4 regions of the Gracilibacillus thailandensis genome follow, and region 2 is predicted to be linked to each of the others. Evidence: riboswitches for the same ligand, from Rfam matches in the RefSeq annotation. Region 2 holds a riboswitch; each other region holds the start of a gene.

The links. A riboswitch is a leader RNA that binds a small molecule or an ion and turns the genes downstream of it on or off. The one in region 2 is predicted to bind S-adenosylmethionine.
Region 1: another riboswitch for S-adenosylmethionine. It lies ahead of GH715_RS18915 (acetyl-CoA C-acyltransferase); the one in region 2 lies ahead of GH715_RS18180 (YpjP family protein).
Region 3: another riboswitch for S-adenosylmethionine. It lies ahead of GH715_RS19795 (MetQ/NlpA family ABC transporter substrate-binding protein); the one in region 2 lies ahead of GH715_RS18180 (YpjP family protein).
Region 4: another riboswitch for S-adenosylmethionine. It lies ahead of GH715_RS05180 (alpha-hydroxy-acid oxidizing protein); the one in region 2 lies ahead of GH715_RS18180 (YpjP family protein).

Annotation. Positions count from the first base shown of each region.
Region 1 covers NZ_WJID01000082.1:9,930-12,134, reverse strand. The annotation lists gene GH715_RS18920 (lipase family protein) at 1-121, opposite strand, end outside; SAM riboswitch class I at 318-432, shown strand; SAM riboswitch class I at 514-619, shown strand; gene GH715_RS18915 (acetyl-CoA C-acyltransferase) at 926-2,092, shown strand; gene GH715_RS18910 (acetoacetate--CoA ligase) at 2,089-2,205, shown strand, end outside.
Region 2 covers NZ_WJID01000074.1:7,548-9,752, reverse strand. The annotation lists gene metA (homoserine O-acetyltransferase MetA) at 1-380, opposite strand, end outside; gene GH715_RS18180 (YpjP family protein) at 550-1,158, opposite strand; SAM riboswitch class I at 1,597-1,702, opposite strand; gene GH715_RS18175 (MBL fold metallo-hydrolase) at 1,875-2,205, shown strand, end outside.
Region 3 covers NZ_WJID01000093.1:6,526-8,730, reverse strand. The annotation lists gene GH715_RS19800 (methionine ABC transporter ATP-binding protein) at 1-381, opposite strand, end outside; gene GH715_RS19795 (MetQ/NlpA family ABC transporter substrate-binding protein) at 400-1,197, opposite strand; SAM riboswitch class I at 1,278-1,388, opposite strand; gene GH715_RS19790 (iron-containing alcohol dehydrogenase family protein) at 1,486-2,205, shown strand, end outside.
Region 4 covers NZ_WJID01000011.1:84,918-87,122, forward strand. The annotation lists gene GH715_RS05175 (L-lactate dehydrogenase) at 1-359, opposite strand, end outside; gene GH715_RS05180 (alpha-hydroxy-acid oxidizing protein) at 445-1,362, opposite strand; SAM riboswitch class I at 1,440-1,547, opposite strand; gene acsA (acetate--CoA ligase) at 1,560-2,205, opposite strand, start outside.

The sequences.
Region 1 (2,205 bases), on a different contig from region 2:
CGAGAACAACAGGCTTGTCAAAGTCAATCCCAGATTCCTCTTGTGCCATTGTGGTTGTAGGAACACTAAAAAGTAATACAAGTAACAGCAAGCCGATAAACGAGAGTTTGATAGATTTCATATAATCCTCCTTTAGTATATTATATGGATTATTTTACCACAGGATTGATATTGTTTGTATAATATTTCCTATTTTTGAAAGCGATTGAATATTTACGTAATTACTTTCTTTTAATTGTCGAAATATATTGACAATTCCAACAAAAGCATGTAAAGTACAGTGTATTACTAGGATATGAAAACTGAACATTAATCTTGTCTTATCAAGAGAGGTGGAGGGAATGGCCCAAAGAAGCCTCGGCAACCATTAAGTGTTTTACTTAATATAGGTGCCAATTCCGTCTGAGTGTTTTCACTTAGAAGAGATAAGAGATTCATCGTTACGTAATGTATCTCTCTATCTCGATATAGAGAGATTTTTTTATTATAAGAATCACAAACATTATATCTATAAGCTTATCAAGAGAGGTGGAGGGACTGGCCCAATGAAACCCGGCAACCATTAAGCGATTGCTTAAAAGGTGCTAATTCCAACAGGAGTACTCCTGAGAGATAAGAAGAGTAGTAGAGTCCTCTTTTTATCGAAGAGGGCTTTTTTATTTGTAAGGAAAGTATAAAATTTGCACAGATGTAGCTCCGAGCGCCCAAAAACTAGGCGACTTCACGAATTGTCCTACGATAAAGAAGACTTGCCGATTGGTGAAACCAGAGGCTTAGTCGCACTTATGCCTTTAGGTGAAAGTCATCATCGGTTCGTAAACTCACCGTGATTCCTTTATCTCAGTTGATTAGTTCCAGCCGCTACGTTTTTAAGCGGGCGCTCTGCGCTTTTCTTAATTTAAAAGAAAAAGGAGTAATCACATATATGTCAATTGTTATTTTAGATGGGATCAGGACACCTTTTGGAAAATGGAACGGTGCCCTTGCAGAAATTGATTCAGTATCATTAGCAAGCCATCCGTTGCATTACTTAATGGAAAAACATGCTGCAATTCCTCAGATAGATGGGGTATTGTTAGCACAAGTTATTCAGGCTGGTCAAGGTCAAAACCCTGCTAGGCAAGTTGCACATCAAGCTGGACTTAATAGTAGTACACCGGCGATCACCTTAAATAATGTCTGTCTTGGAGGGGTTGCTTCTGTTATTGATGCAGTGCGCCGTACTCAATTAGAAGAAGGGTCATTTTATATTGTTGGTGGTTTTGACTCAATGTCTAATGCACCACATATTATCCCGACTCGATCGATCAAAGGTATAGGTCACCAGACGATTACTGATACGTTGCTACATGACGGGCTGTGGTGTGCATTAAGTGATCAATCGATGGGCGCACTAACAGAACAATATAATGGTGTATACAACATTAGCCGTGAAGAGCAAGATCAATTTGCAGCTCTGTCTCAACAAAGAGCAGCTAGTGCCTTTGAAAAAGGGCTATTGCAGGAGGAAATTCTTCCAATCGATGGTGTGTTAGCAAATGATGAAGGTATACGCCCACAGACAACAGTTGATAAATTAGCGAATTTGAAACCTGCATTTGCAAAAGATGGAACGATTACAGCAGGTAATGCTTCGCAAATGACAGATGGAGCAAGCCTTGGAATTGTTACAACAGCAAAACAAGCTGAACAAATTGGAACAGCACCACTTGCACATATTATCGACTGGGCGGAAACGGCCGGACCTGATGCTAGTCTTCAAACAAAGCCGGCAGACGCCATTCAAAAAGTATTGAATAAACAGCAATTGACAGTAGAAGATATTGAACTCTTTGAAATAAACGAGGCGTTTGCTAGTGTTGTGATCGCCAGCTGTAAAGCGTTAAATATTGGATATGACAAAGTAAACGTCAATGGTGGAGCAATTGCAATTGGGCATCCGCTTGGAGGTACTGGTTTCCGCTTAGTTTTAACATTAGCACATGAATTGAAACGACGTGGTGGTGGTAAAGGAATCGCTTCTCTATGCGGCGGTGGTGGCCAAGGAATAGCCATTCTTATTGAAGTACCAAAGAAAGGGGGAAAACAATGAATACTCAAACAATAGATAAGAAGAGTCAGATATTATGGGAACCTGCAGAAAAAGATATGGAACATTCACATCTTCAAGCTTTTGCGAAATCTGTTAATCAGGCACTTTTTCCT
Region 2 (2,205 bases):
ATTTCAGACAGTTCTTCCCAGTAATTCACTTCTTCGTAAGCTAGTTTTTCAATTGGTGCACCCGTAATGATTAGTCCATCATATCTATTAGCCTTTACATCATCAATCGATTTATAAAATTGCTTTAAATGTTCTACCGATGTATTTCTAGAAGTATGTGTACTCGTATGCAACAATCCTACCTCTAATTGTAATGGGCTATTTCCTAATAATCGTAATAAATGGGTTTCGGTTTGCTGCTTTAATGGCATTAAATTTAAGATTAATATTTTAAGTGGCCGAATGTCTTGTTTAAATGCCCGGCTTTCATCCATAACGAAAATATTCTCTTCTTGTAACTTACTCTTAGCTGGTAATAAATCCGGCACTTTGATAGGCATTTTTTGTGACTCCTTTGTTAATAAATTCCCTAAAATGAAAAAATTCACGATAAAATCTATTTTATCGATATTTCGGATTAAAATAAAGGAAAATGTTTTAAAATTCTGACATATTATATTTCTGATATTATGGTTAAAAAGGATGCCTCCTATACGTAAGGCATCCTATCTATTGCGACATCCATTTTGGTGGTGTATCTTTTCCCCAATAAACTTCTGCTATCGGGAAATGCTCTTCGAATTGATCGTTTTGCAAATGATAGTGGAATTGAAAATAATAACCGTCTTGTGGTCTTCTTAACCGATTGACATGAAACTTTGCAACATTTTCTTTATCTTTTACATGATATAAGTTAAAGATACGCTCTCCATATCCGCCTGAGGGCTCTTCGGCAATCATTAAGTATTGACTTTCTTCCTCGCCAATTTCTTTATATAATGCATCTAATACCGTTTCAAGATTTGGTAAGACAGTTCGAGCAAGATCTCCCTTCACTTTTGCCGAGATTTTTGTACCTAGCTTTGCTTGCACTTGTTCTTTTGCAAGATGATTTAATTCCTCGAGATAAAGTTGATTCGAGTCTTCAAGAATTAGGTTTTCTTCTGTTATCGAATCTTCAATTTCTTCTTTATCTAATTGTTTCGGCTGATCTTCACTTGGCTCAATGTCCTTTTTGCCTAAGTCTACATCAGCATTAATGTAGATAGGGGGAACATATAACCCAAGAGTTAATATCGTCACTAATAAAACGGTTAATTTTTTCATCCACATTTTCATCTCGATCGAACTCCCTCACATCGACTTACTAAAATTTTATCATTTTTAACTAATTTGTCCATACATGTAAAGGGGTTTTTCATTTTTTACATAAATTTTACTTATGTTTGTGCTAAGGGTTGTTCTGCACTAATCACTTCCCTATTAAAGTGTTCATCATATGCATAGACTGTTATGCTTTAATATATAACCTGCTAATGACATTAATTCAAAAAGTGATGATACGTCCCACCTGTTGCGATAACTAGATGTTCCTACAATTAGCTCATCTGTATCCACAATCTCATGAATTAATTCTTTTGAATCCACTTATAATCAGCTGGATCTCAGTTGTACATTCTCCTCGTATTTTAAAATAAAAAATCCTTCCCTATAAAGATAGAGAAGGATTCTACGAGTAATTGCATTACGCTACACAAAAACAATCGCCGTCGAATCTCCCCATCTTCGAATCAATATTGATTCTCTGAAATTGGCACCGGGCACATACGTGCTGGTTGCCGAGGCTTCGCTGGGTCAGTCCCTCCACCTCTCTGGATAAGAAAATCTTGCGTTTTTTTAAATTGTAAGTACATCACTTGGATTTGCTACAAATCATATCATACTACTAAAAAAACAACAAGTACTTTTTAAAATTTTCAGATTATAGTATAAATCTTTTCATTTCACACCAAAATAATGAGGATAGTTTACGCACAAATAAGGTGGGACAAACAATGGATCAAGAACATATTGATAAGTGGAAAGACCTTGAACATGACTTAGACCATGCCATTCCGGAAGAAGTCCTTCCAGATATCGCTTATTACCGGACTCTTGTTGTTAACGTCATCATGATCGGTGCCCCAAATGAAGATTGGGTCTTAATCGATAGTGGCACACGAAAATATCATGATAGAATTCTTCACGCTTGCGAACACCGTTATGGCAATAAACCACCACAGGCAATTATATTAACCCATGGTCACTTTGATCATATCGGTTCCGCGAAAAAGTTGGCAGAATATTGGAACGTACCAATATATATCCACGAAAACGAAATGGATT
Region 3 (2,205 bases), on a different contig from region 2:
TATTTGAATATACTTTTCTACACGTTTATCAATATCCGATTTTGGTACGCCCGTTAACTTCAAAGGCAATGCAATATTCTCATAAACTGTACCCGTTTTTAAAAGATTAAAGGATTGAAAAATCATCCCCATTTGCTGTCTTACTTCATTTAATTGATTACCACTTAACTTGGTTAAATCGTGACCTTCAAATAAAACTTGACCAGAAGTCGGCTTTTCTAACAAATTGGCCATTCTGACTAATGTACTTTTACCAGCCCCACTATAGCCAATTACACCAAAAATAGATCCTTCCTTCACTTTTAGTGATACGTTATGAAGGGCTTTAACTTCTCTTTTCTTGTCTTGAAAAACTTTCGTTAAGTTTCTAAATTCAATCATGCTGTATGTGCCCCTTTCTTACCATGAAGGAACAACTGACCCTGCGAAGTCCTCCTCGATAAATTGTTTTACTTCCTCTGAACGATAAATATCAATTAATTGTTTAATTTGTTCATCTTCGACATTCTCTTCTCTCGTCGCTATAATGTTTACCCATGGTGAGTCTTTTGGTTCCATGTGAAGAGAATCCTCTGTTGGCACTCGTCCACTCTCTAGTGCATAGTTCGTATTAATCGCCGCAACTTGCACCTCACCTAATTGTCTAGGAATTTGTGATGCTTCTAGTAGTACAAATTCCAAGTTTAATGGGTTATCTTGTATATCCTTCACAGATACTGTAACATCTGCATCTTCTGGTAACGTAATTAAACCAGCATCTTCAAATAACATTAATGCACGTGGCTCACCTGAAGAGTGGTTTGGTAATCCTACCTTATCGCCTTCTTGCAATTCATCTAAACTAGCATATTGGTCAGAGTAAATCCCCATTGGGAAATTTACTGTATCCGCTACTTTAACTAAGTCTAAATCTCCTTCATCACGTGCATTATTCATAAACGGTTCGTGTTGAAAGATGTTTGCATCAAGTTCACCTTCGTCTAAAGCTGTATTGGGCATCACATAATCGTTAAAGACATGCACTTCTATCTCTAATCCTTCATCTGCTGCCAATTCTGCTACGTGATTTAAAATATCTTCGTGTGGTCCTGCCGTTACACCGACATCTAATGTGCCACCACTATCTGCATTTTCTCCTCCACAAGCTGCTAAAATAAGAATGATTGCTACACTAATAAATCCTACAAGCTTCTTCATGTTGTATCCCCCTCATATAATTTTCCATTAAAAAATCCCTATCTTCTTTTGAGATAGAGAATCCTATTTTCATAGTTTTTCTCTTATCTCCCAAACAGTTCAACTGTTTGCTGGATTTAGCACCTTTCTATAGAAGTATAGATGGTTGCCGGGTTTCATTGGGCCAGTCCCTCCACCGCTCTAGATAAGAAATTTTCAAATTTTATGCTAACGAGTATAGCGAACTACAGAATGTAAGTCAACCTTTTTTTCAGAAAATTCGATATATATTGACACTTATTCGTTCCAATGGCATACTTCTTACCATATCACAATCATCGAGGTGAAGAGATGGACACATTACATATCAAAGGCGCCCCTAATTATTATCAATGCCGAAATGGGCTATTATATGATCTATTTGATTTGTTACAACAACATCAATTTAACCAACTACTTGTTATTCATGGTGATCAATCATGGGCGAAAGTAAAAACATATTTTGCAGACCCTGCATTACCTTGCCAATTTATTGCTTATAACGGAGAGTGTTCACACCATGAAGTAGAGCGAATTGCAAAGTTAACTAAATCAGAAACAACAGCTGTGATCGGTATCGGTGGCGGAAAAATATTAGACATTGCCAAAGCTTGTGGAGACCGTTTAACCTTACCAACTATTTTAATACCTACGTTAGCGTCGAATTGCGCACCATGGACACCACTATCAGTCTTCTATGATCAGAATGGTAACTTTCAAGAATACATTATCTTCAACAGTAGCACTTATATGTTATTAGTAGATCCTAACGTGATTTTGGACTCACCAAGAGCCTATCTCCGTGCAGGAATTGGGGATACAATCGCGAAATGGTATGAAGCAGATGTCTTAACACGCGAGTTACCCGAAAAGCCTGTTTCATTAGACATCGCTTTATATGCAGCTAAGCTTTGTCGTGATGTACTGATCGATGAAGGTGAAGTGGCACTAGCAGCAATTGATCAACAATCGTACAATCATTCCTTTTTA
Region 4 (2,205 bases), on a different contig from region 2:
AAGATGCCTTGGAAGTCAACATCCATGACTTTTTCGATAATACCTTTAAATATTTTTGCATTCTTCGTCACAAGATCTAACCTAGTTTCACCCGGTTTTTGATTGGCACCTGCTGTAATAACAACTAAATCTGCATTATGGCACTCTTGATAATCTCCTGCTTTGATACGCATCGGATTACCAAACGCCATGCCATGATTTAAGTCACGTGCTTCTCCCTCTGCTTTTGCTTGATCCAAATCGATCAGGACTAATTCATTAACAACACCTTGATTTAATAGCGCATACGCATAACTAGTACCGACTAAGCCTGTTCCAATAATAACTACTTTTCTTAATTTCGTTTTACGTATTGCCACAAAAAACCATTCCTTCCATCCAAAAATGGGATATAGTTATACTATATCCCATTTTCACTACTTATGAAACAATGATATTCGAAAATTATGTGAATAGTTGAGCAATAACTTCTTCTGCGCCCAAAACTCCTGATGTCGATAATCCGTAAATATAACTCTTCCGGATCGAAATAGCATCAGCACCTTGTTGTAAATAGCGGTTTAATTCATCTTTTGACTTCACTTCTGCTTCAACAACAACGGTTAATTTTTCACTTGCGATAATATTAATCTGTTCTAGTAATTCCAGATTAGATGCATTAATATTGGACAAGATAATCCCATCAACTTGCTGTTCCAGACTTGAACGAACATCATCTAATGATAAGTCTCCATAAACAAAGATCGGTAAATTTGTAAATTGTTTTATATATTGAATCTCTTCCCACTTAATAGAGCGTTTTTGATATTCTTGTGCCACTTGTTCTGCCAGTGGGCTTTTATTTGCATAATTTTTCTTAGCAAAAATTGGATCTACAACAAAGTTGGTAGTTCCTTTCACTAGCTGATCTGCTTTTAAATGAATTTCATCTTTGGATATAGATAAAATAATTGCCTGATAGCCTGCTAGTTCAGCACGCTGAATAAAATGTTTAGTAAGTTCTAAATCTTGAAAAATATGAGCTTGGAACCATAGTTCACTACTTGGAACAGCATCTCTAATTTCTTCAATGCTATAGGATGAATGACTGCTAACAATAAAAGGTACACCCTGCTTACTGGCAGCTTTTGCAGTTGCTAATTCTCCATCTTCGTGAAAATAAGTCTGTGCACCAACTGCACCTAATAATAGCGGAGAAATTTTTAATTTAGACGGTGAATTGCTATCAAGTATAAATGATGTAGCATTTGCTTTTTTGGATGTTATTTGATCTAAATATAATTTAGCTGCTTTGGATAATTGCTTTTCAGCTACTTCCTCTAGACTAGCTACAAAATTTCCCTTTACATTTGTTTTTACCATGTTATATGCCTCCTAATAATTTAGGGAAACAAAAAAGCCCCTCTTGATAAACAAGAGAGACTAAAGCTATTATCTCCCTCTTATTTTTCAAACTAAAGTTTGCAGGATTTAGCACCTTTTAAGCATGGATAGCTTAAGGTTGCCGGGTTTCATCGGGCCAGTCCCTCCACCACTCTTCATAAGAGTATCTATATGTTTTAATTTTTAACTTTATTATTTCTTTCAATTTCTAATGCTTTTAATTGTCTTCTTAAAATCTTTCCACTGATTTTTGTTTTAGGTAATTCATCCATTACTTCGATTTCTCTAGGAGCAGCATGTGCTGATAGATTTTTTCTAACATATAATCGAATCTCTTCTAATAATTCATCTGATTGTTCATATCCGGCTCTTAATGTAATAAAAGCTTTAACTAATTCACCACGTAGTTCATCAGGTTTACCTATTACACCAGCTTCCTCTACTGCCGGATGTTCAATTAACTTACTTTCTACTTCAAACGGACCAATACGCTCACCTGCCGAATTGATCATGTCATCGTTACGACCTTGAAAGAAGACATATCCTTCTTCATCCTGTAACGCTAAGTCACCAGAGATATACCATCCCTCGTACTGGAAATAAGATTTGAATTTATCCTTATTTCCCCAAATCTCTTTCATCAGTCCTGGCCATGGTGTGCGTACGGCTAGTTGACCAACTTCACCTCGTGGCAACTCATTACCTTCTTCATCTAAAATACCTACCTGCACACCAGGAAAAGGTCTGCCCATTGAACCTGGTTTGATTTTTTCAGCTGGAAGGTTGACAATTAAGTGTCCACCAGTCTCTGTCATCCACCAG